4 regions of the Achromobacter sp. genome follow, and region 3 is predicted to be linked to each of the others. Evidence: predicted binding sites of a transcription regulator. Region 3 holds the regulator's gene; each other region holds the start of a gene.

Region 1 (2,201 bases), on a different contig from region 3:
GACCGGGTTCTTGACCGATTCGAAGTAGTTCCAGGCGGCCAGGTGGCCGACCAGCGGCTTGGTGTCCACGCCGCGCAGCTCTTCTTCGCCGACCGAGAACGCCACGACCGGCACGTCGGTGGCCTTCAGGCCGGCATTGCCCAGTTCCTTGTAGAAGGGCACGTTCGAATCGCCGTTGATGGTTGAGATGACGGCCGTCTTGCCGCCCGTGGCGAACTTCTTGATGTTGGCCACGATGGTCTGATAGTCGGAATGGCCGAAGGGGGTGTAGACCTCGTCGATGTCGCTGTCCTTGACGCCCTTGGAATGCAGGAAGGCGCGCAGGATCTTGTTGGTGGTGCGCGGGTAGACGTAGTCGGTGCCCAGCAGCACGAAGCGCTTGGCGCCGCCGCCGTCTTCGCTCATCAGGTATTCCACGGCGGGAATCGCTTGCTGGTTGGGCGCGGCGCCCGTGTAGAACACGTTCTTCTCCAGCTCTTCGCCTTCGTACTGCACGGGATAGAACAGCAGCCCGTTCAATTCCTTGAACACCGGCAGCACCGACTTGCGCGACACCGAGGTCCAGCAACCGAAAACGACCGCCACCTTGTCCTGCGACAGCAGTTGGCGCGATTTCTCGGCGAACAGCGGCCAGTTCGACGCGGGGTCCACCACCACGGCTTCCAGCTTCTTGCCCATCACGCCGCCCGCGGCATTGATTTCGTCGATGGTCATCAGCGCAACGTCCTTGAGCGACGTCTCCGAGATGGCCATCGTGCCCGACAGCGAATGCAGGATGCCGACCTTGATGGTGTCTTCGGCGGCGAATACCTGCGGCATCCACCCGGACATGGCCAACAGGCTCAAGGCGGTCAGTTGCTTTACGGCTAGTCTGCGATTCATGGTGACTCCTGGATGGAATGTGCCGGCCTGGCCGGCAGGAACGATATGAACAACACCCGACAACCTGGACTTCAAAGCAAAAGGCGTGCCAAGTGCGCAGGCAATGTCATGCCGCTGTATGAAGCGGGGGTGTTTACGCGAATGCGCGGGGCGGCCGCGTGGCGGGCGCGCCCGGATCAAAACAGTGCTGCATGCACAAAACAGGTGCGGCGTTTGCCCGCTTGCGGTGCGCGCGAGCGCGCGCCGACGGGGCCGGCAAACCGCGTTCGGCCTTTTATCGCAGGGGGGCTCAGAGGGGAAACATAAAAGCCGGCCAACATGGCACGGCGATTGCTTGGGAATCCGTACTTGTATACAAGAAAGGATTCCAGCATGAATGCCGCAGCATCGCAGAAGCACCCCGTTGGTTGGACGATTGCGCAATGGCAGGCCGCCTATCGCGAAGGCGGGGCGCAGCCCGAAACGCTGCTGTCGGAATACGCCGCCACGCCCGATGGCCCGGCGGACAACGCCTGGATACGGCGGGTGGACCGCGCCACGCTTGAAGAGCAACTGGACGGGCTGCGGCTGATGCTGGCGGCGGCCGGCGGCGACATAGCGCGACTGCCGCTGTATGGCGTGCCGTTCGCCATCAAGGACAACATCGATGCGGCCGGCTGGCCCACCACCGCGGCATGCCCCGAGTTCGCATATACGCCGGGCGAGGACGCGACCGTGGTGCACCGCCTGCGCGCCGCCGGCGCCATCCTGGTGGGCAAGACCAATCTGGACCAGTTCGCGACCGGACTGGTTGGCACGCGGTCGCCGCACGGCCCCGTGGCCAACACCTTCAACCCCGAATACGTCAGCGGCGGCTCCAGCTCCGGGTCGGCGTCCGTGGTGGCGCGCGGCCTGGCGGCGTTCTCGCTGGGGACGGACACCGCGGGCTCGGGCCGCGTGCCGGCGGGGTTCAACAACATCGTCGGCTTGAAGCCCACCAAGGGCTGGTTCAGCACCGCGGGCGTGGTGCCCGCCTGCCGCACGCTGGATTGCGTGTCGATCTTTGCGCTGACCGTGGCCGACGCCGCGCTGGTGGCGGAAGTGGCCGGCGGCTTTGACGAGCGCGACCCGTATTCGCGGGCGATGCCGGCCGGCGCGTCGCTGCCGTGGCCCACGGCGCCCCGCATCGCGATCCCCGCCACGCTGGAATTCTTTGGCGACACGCAGGCCGCCGCCGTCTTCGACGATGCCGTGCGCGCGTTGCAGGCGGCCGGCGCGGAAGTGACCGCCATCGACTTCGCGCCGTTCAACGAGCTGGCCGCGCTGCTGTATCAAGGCCC
Region 2 (2,201 bases), on a different contig from region 3:
AGATGACCGCCGCGACGGCGAAGACCTGGGACCCGAGCATTTCGGCTGGTTCGCCGCCCCGAGCTTTGAATGGCGCGCGGGCGAACCGCTCAGGCTGGCCGCCTTGATGCCTTGCTGCCAGGTCCGCAACACGGCGATCCTGGCCTTGGACCGGCACGAGATCGCGTGGAACGAGGTCTTCGTAGGCGGCGGCTATGCCGTCATGGCTGCGGTCTCGGCCGGCTTGGCGATCGGCGCCCTGGCATGCCGCCTGGCGCCGGCCGATACGATCGAAGTGGGCGAACGTTTTTCGCTGCCCGCCCTGCCCGCGTCGCGCATCACACTGCACTCGACGTTGACGGACTCGCGGTCGCGCGACGCGCTGCGCACGATCGCGGCTGCCTACCGGGAACACCGCAGCGTCAGGCCGTCACCGCCGCAACAATAAAAAAAGGGGAATTGATGGGGACTGCCCATCAGGCAGTCTCCATCAATTCCCCAAAAGGCCGGCGCGTTTTCAAGGCGCCGCCACGGATTTCGATTCAGAACGCGCGAGATACCGAGAAGACCGCGCCCAGGCGGCCCGACGGGTGGCCGTATTTGGTCGGCAGCCAGTTGTCCTTGGTGGCGCCGACCGCGGCCAGGCCCAGCACCCAGCCCTTCAAGTCCTTGGTCACGCCGACTTTGTAGTCAACGTAATGGCCGATCGAATCGCCGTCCATGTTCGATTGGTTCTTCAGCTTCTGATAGCCCAAGTGGCCGAGAAGGCCCCAGCCATCGCCCAGATCGAACGTGGCCGTGCCGTCCAGGTACCAGGTGCCTTTGCTGTCGGGCGTGCTGAAGAAGTCGCTGGGCGTGTAGGAATACTTCAGCGAGTAGTTGCCGTAGGACGCGCCCACGTACAGGTCGGTGTTGTTGTAGTTGCCGCCCTTGGGCGAACTGGAGCCCGGGTAGTAGTAGTGCAGCACCCCGGCGTCCAGCGTGAAGCCGCCGCCGACGTCGCCCTTCCAGCCGCCGTAGAAATCCATTTCCAGGTTGCCGTCGGTGAACACGAAGTTGGAGACGTTGGAGTTCCAGTTGCCCAGGTAGAAGCCGGAACTGTGGGTCAGGTCGATACCCAGCTGCACGGCAGGACGGAAGTCGGTCTGCGAGTAGCCGCGGAACCGGTAGTCGCTGGCAATGGTGGCGTTGCCGCTAAGAGAAAAACCGCCCCCCAGATCGGTGGGTTCAGCCTGGGCCGTCGAGGCGAAACAAGCGGCAAGCGCAAAAGGCAAGGCTAGCAACGTCTTCTTCATGGTGCGGAGTCCTGATCGGATTTAACGAGGAGGAGGACGGCCTCGCGGCGCATCCCTCTGACCGGCTTTGCTGCGGTGGGTTACCGGCTCACTTTCCAATAAGCAATGTCCGTGCCAGGTTTCAAGCGGGTGACAATCGGCTGTCGGGCTGTTGAATCCGTATTGCCGTGCACCAGAAGCGTGCAAGGGCTCCGCCGCCCCTTGCGGCGCGTGCGTCAAAACGGGGAATCTGCGCCACATTGGAGCGCCGGTCCTGCGCCCACAATAAAAAACCCCGGTCCGCGCAATGCGCGTCCGGGGTTTCGCTTGCATCCGCAGCGCTTTACAGCGCCGCGTGCGGCAGGCTTAGTTGGCCGAGGGCGGGGGCGGCGGAGCAACGTCGCCCGCGGCCGGCGGAGGAGGCGGCGCGCCGCGGCCCTTGCCGCCATGGCGCCCTTCCATCTTGGCGTGGCGTTCCTGCATCTTGGCTTCGCGGTCCTTGACCAGCTTCGTCACCTGGCCGCGCTGCGTGTCATTCAGGCTGTCCCAGACGGCGAGCCACTGGTCGCGTACCTGCTGACCCTGCGCGCGGAACTGGTCGCGCGTCTGATCCGATTGCGCCATCAGGGCGCGCGGATCCAGCTTGCCGCTGTCCAACTGGGACTTCAAAAGGTCGTGGCGCTTGCCGCCGGAGGCACGCATGGCTTCGTGCAGGCTGCGCTGGCCGTCCTGGGCGGTCTTGAACAGCGCTTGCTGCTTGTCATCCAGCTTCAGCTGGTCGACCTGCGCCTTGGAGACGGGACCGATGCCGGGGATGAACAGGCCGTCGCGCATGCCCTTGTGGAACTCGCCAGGTTGGCCGTGGTGCATGGCGGCGGGGCCGCCGTCAGCGGGAGGCGGCGGCGCAGCCATGACGGAACCGGCCACCAGACCGCCCGTCGCGGCGAC
Region 3 (2,201 bases):
GCGTGACGGTTCGCTGAACTTTCCGGTCGGCATGCCGCTGGGCCGGGCCCAGCGCGAGTTCATCCTGGCGACGCTGGCGCACCATGACGGTGACAAGCGCTTGGCGGCAGACACCTTGGGCGTCAGCCTGAAGACGCTCTACAACCGGCTGGATGTGTACGACAAGGAAGGCCTGGCGGACCGCTGAGCAGTTCTTACCGCCGGCTTGTAATAGCGGCTCCGCAAGCGGCCGCCCTCCTCTCGATGCCCGCCCGCAAGTCCACCTGGCATGGATCTTGCATGAGTATCCAGGATACGCCGCCTTCCGGCGGCTCCCGGCAAGGAGACTCGATTGGGCCACCCTACGCAAGAATTGCGCCTGCGACAGCAGATGACGCTGGCGCCCCGGCTGCAGCAGTCCGTCAAGCTGCTGCAGATGTCGGCGCTTGAGTTCACGACCGCGGTGGAGCATGCGCTGGCCACCAATCCCTTTCTTGAAGACGGCGACGAGCAGGAAACCGACGGTACGGCCAACGGCCTGGACGCGAAGCCTCTGGGTTTCGGCAACGACGCCGACGACGCCCACGGCGCCGACACGTCCAGGGAGCAGACGGCGACGCCGGGCGCTGAAGGCGAGGAACCGCCTCCCGATGCGCCTACTTATTCCGGCGATTACCCCATGCCGTCGTCCGGCACCGGCGGTGGCGAAGGCAAGGACCTGGGCCAATGGGCCAGCGCGTCGCTATCGATGCGTGAACGCCTGTCTCTGGACCTTGGCAACTATCACCTGCAGCCGCGTGATCGGCTGCTGGCGGAATTCATCATCGACGCCCTGGATGACGATGGCTATCTGCGCGTGCCGCTCGACAGCCTGTGCAGCCCGGACCGTCCCGAATTCAACCCGCCGCCCGATGACGCGGAATGGACCACCGCCCTGCGCCTGGTTCAGCAGTTGGACGCGCCTGGCCTGGGCGCGCGCGACCTGACCGAATGCCTGACGCTGCAACTGTCAGCCGCGCGTACTGTCGACCCGGCGACCCGTGACTTGGCGTTGCGCATCGTGCGCGAGCATCTGGACCGCCTGGGGAAGAACGACTGCGTGGGACTGCGGCGCCTGCTCGACTGCTCCGATGACGCGCTGCGCGAGGCGTGCGCGCTCATCCGCAGCCTGGACCCGAAGCCGGGCGCCCGCTACAGCGCGGAAGCCCCCGTGTATGTCGTGCCCGACGTGTTCGTGGACAAGTGGCACGCGCGCTGGCGCGTGCTGCCCAACCGTAACGCGATGCCGCATGCGCGCCTGCACCGCACCTACGCAGACCTGTTCCGCCGTGCCCGCTTGGACGATCGCAGCCCCATGGCCCAAGAGCTGCAGGAGGCGCGCTGGCTGGTGCGCAACGTGGAACAGCGTTACACCACCATCCAGCGTGTCGCAGAGGCCATCGTCAAACGGCAGCAGACGTTCTTTGAGTACGGCGAAGTGGCGCTGCGACCCCTGATGCTGCGCGAAGTCGCCGACGATCTGGACATGCACGAGTCCACGGTCTCTCGGGCCACCGTGGGCAAGTACATGGTGACGCCGCGTGGCGTGTTCGAGTTCCGCCACTTCTTCTCCCGCGAGCTTGCCACCGAATCGGGCGGTTCGTGCTCCGCCGCCGCGGTGCGGGCCCTGATCAAGGAAATGGTCGACGCCGAAGACCCCACTATGCCGTTGTCCGATGTGGCCCTGACGCAGCAACTGGCCTCCAGCGGCATCCTGCTGGCGCGCCGTACCGTATCCAAGTACCGCGGGCAACTGCGCGTGCCGCCCGCGGAGTTGCGCCGCCAACACTAGCGGTTTTGCCGGCCGGCGCCGAACGCAAAGAAGGCTTCCCAGCGGAAGCCTTCTTCTTTATGGCAGCCCCGAGGGGGCTGCCAAGTTCCGGACGCTTACTTCGAGCCACCCGAATTCGGATACCCCGGAGGCGGCGCGGCGCCGGCGGCCGGCGTGCGTGGCACGTTGTCGTTGGCCTCGCGAGGACGCTTGGGCGTTTCATCGGAGTGCTTCTTGCCCGAAGACATGGTGCCGCTATGTTGCATCGCGGGCGCGGTGGTCCCCGTAGAGGGCGTCGCATTGGGCGCAGGCGCCATCTGCCCCGCCGGCAAGGGGCGGTTCGGCTGGGCGGCGGAGGCGTCGTTCGGCGTGGAAGACGGCGTAGTCGGGCTGGCGGACTGGGCCAGCGCGG
Region 4 (2,201 bases), on a different contig from region 3:
AGGCCTTGACCTTGAATCCGTCGGCATAGGCCGCGGGGTTGTTGCCGTCCCACACGACGCCGTCGATCAATTTGGAACTGCGCGTTTCGCTGGCGGGCAGCGCCACGCCGGCGGCCGACGCCGCCTGCTTGTAGAGGTCGATGCGGTTGACCTGCCTGGCGATCGCCAGATAGTCCGGATGCTCCTTCAACAGGCCCCAGCGCTTGTGCTGCGTCAGGAACCACATGCCGTCGCTCAGATACGGGAAATTCGCCGCACCGTCGGCGTAGAAGCGCATCGCATGCTCGTCGGTCCACGTCTTGCCCAGCCCGTCGTCATAGCGGCCCTGCATGCGGTCGACGATGCCGCTGGCGTCCGTGTTCACATAGGACTTCGCGGCGATGGTTTCGGCCGTCTTCTGGCGGTTGGCGGCAGACGCGTCGATCCACTTGCCGGCCTCGAGGATCGCTGCAGTGACGGCGCGTGCCGTGTTCGGATTGCGCGACACGAATTCCGCGCTGGTGCCCAGGACCTTTTCGGGATGATCCTGCCAGATGCCTTGCGTGGTCACGGCGGTGAAGCCGATCTTGTCCATGATGGCGCGCGCCCCCCAGGGTTCGCCCACGCAGAAGCCGTCCATGTTGCCCACGCGCATGTTGGCCACCATCTGCGGCGGCGGCACCGTGATGACCTTCGCGTCCTGCATCGGATGGATGCCGTAGGTCGCCAGCCAGTAGTACAGCCACATGGCGTGCGTGCCGGTCGGGAAGGTCTGCGCGAAGGTGTATTCACGCTTGTCGGCCGCCATCAGCTTGGCCAGCGATTCGCCGTCGCGCGCGCCGGCTTGCAGCAGCTTGTTCGACAGCGTGATCGCCTGGCCATTCTGGTTCAGGTTCATCAGCACTGCCATATCCTTCTTCGGCCCGCCGACGCCCAGATGCACGCCATAGACCAGGCCGTACAGCACGTGCGCCATGTCCAGCTCGCCGTTCATGAGTTTGTCGCGCACCGCGGCCCACGAGGCTTCCTTGGACGGCGTGATCGTCACGCCATGCTTCTTGTCGATGCCCAGCACCGACGCCATCACGACCGAAGCGCAATCGGTCAGCGGGATGAAACCGATCTTCACCTCGGTCTTCTCAGGCGCGTCGGTGCCTGCCGCCCAGGCGCCTGCGCGCACCAGCGGATCAACCAGCGACAGCAGGCTGGCGCCCGCCACCGCGCGCGCCGTTCCGCTCAACCACTTGCGGCGGCCGGCGTCAGCGGTCAGGTCCGCGCGGGTGGCGGGTCGGGTGGAGGGGCTACGTGTCACTGGCGTCATGCATGGCTCCTGGCAAAAAAAAACGTTCCGCGCGCCATGGAACCCAGTCCATTGGCGCTGCGGAACGTCGTTGTTCCTAGCCGCGTGGTGCGGCGCGTTGCGTCGGGCGACCGCCGTTGGCCCCCTGATTCCACTTAAGCAATCACCGTGCCAACTGCGTTATTTTTCCCCATACCTGCCCAAATCCCGCGCCAGCGTTGGCTTTACACGAACGCCGCGCGCGCGCCGCGTTGGCCCGGCGCACCAGGCGCGAACCAAGTTGGTGCATCCATCGATGCGGCGGCGCACCACGCCTGTGCGGCTGAGGCCCTGCGGCTGTGCCCGGGCGCTGATCCCCGCACGCCATCGAGATGGCACGGAACTTGCATGACTGAAAGCATCTGGGGGATCTCATGCTGAAAGTCATGCTGCTCAACGATGGCGAGGGACGCGCGGTGTCGCTGCGGCAGACGCTTGCCGCGGCGGGCGTGCGCATCGTCGCGGAAGTGGCGCCCGGCATGGACCTGGCCGCCGCCATCGCCGAGGCCGCCCCCGACGTCGTGCTGATCGACAGCGACGCCCCCGGGCGCGACACGCTGGAAAACGTCTGTGTGGCCAGCGAGCACAGCGACCGCCCGGTCGTGATGTTCACCGACAACGGCAACCGGGACACCATCCGCAGCGCCCTGCGCGCGGGTGTCGCGGCCTATGTGGTGGGCGACGTGCCGGCCGCCCGGATCGAACCGCTGCTGACGGTGGCGATCGAGCGTTTCGCCATGGAGAAGTCTCGCCGCGAAGAACTGCGCGACGCGCAACTGCGCCTGGCCGACCGGCAATGGGTCGAAAGGGCAAAAGGAATATTGATGAAGGCGCGCGCCATTCCCGAGGATGAGGCGCACCGCCTGTTGCGCGAACGCGCCAT

Evidence for each region. Region 3 encodes sigma-54, which starts transcription at its own class of promoters, with help from an activator protein. Its sites were predicted from a motif close to TGGCANGNAANCTGCTTT; they were not measured.
Region 1: the regulator sigma-54 is predicted to act here: its motif matches at 956-973, upstream of urtA (urea ABC transporter substrate-binding protein).
Region 2: the regulator sigma-54 is predicted to act here: its motif matches at 1,374-1,391, upstream of ACO6D5_RS15950 (TorF family putative porin).
Region 4: the regulator sigma-54 is predicted to act here: its motif matches at 1,436-1,453, upstream of ACO6D5_RS21280 (CmpA/NrtA family ABC transporter substrate-binding protein).

Annotation. Positions count from the first base shown of each region.
Region 1 covers NZ_DBHKZA010000008.1:62,987-65,187, forward strand. The annotation lists gene urtA (urea ABC transporter substrate-binding protein) at 1-882, opposite strand, end outside; gene atzF (allophanate hydrolase) at 1,255-2,201, shown strand, end outside.
Region 2 covers NZ_DBHKZA010000039.1:11,752-13,952, forward strand. The annotation lists gene ACO6D5_RS15945 (LysR family transcriptional regulator) at 1-427, shown strand, start outside; gene ACO6D5_RS15950 (TorF family putative porin) at 522-1,274, opposite strand; gene ACO6D5_RS15955 (hypothetical protein) at 1,620-2,201, opposite strand, start outside.
Region 3 covers NZ_DBHKZA010000013.1:68,339-70,539, reverse strand. The annotation lists gene ACO6D5_RS07045 (sigma-54 interaction domain-containing protein) at 1-187, shown strand, start outside; gene ACO6D5_RS07040 (RNA polymerase factor sigma-54) at 332-1,810, shown strand; gene ACO6D5_RS07035 (hypothetical protein) at 1,906-2,201, opposite strand, start outside.
Region 4 covers NZ_DBHKZA010000062.1:29,550-31,750, reverse strand. The annotation lists gene ACO6D5_RS21280 (CmpA/NrtA family ABC transporter substrate-binding protein) at 1-1,300, opposite strand, end outside; gene ACO6D5_RS21275 (ANTAR domain-containing response regulator) at 1,693-2,201, shown strand, end outside.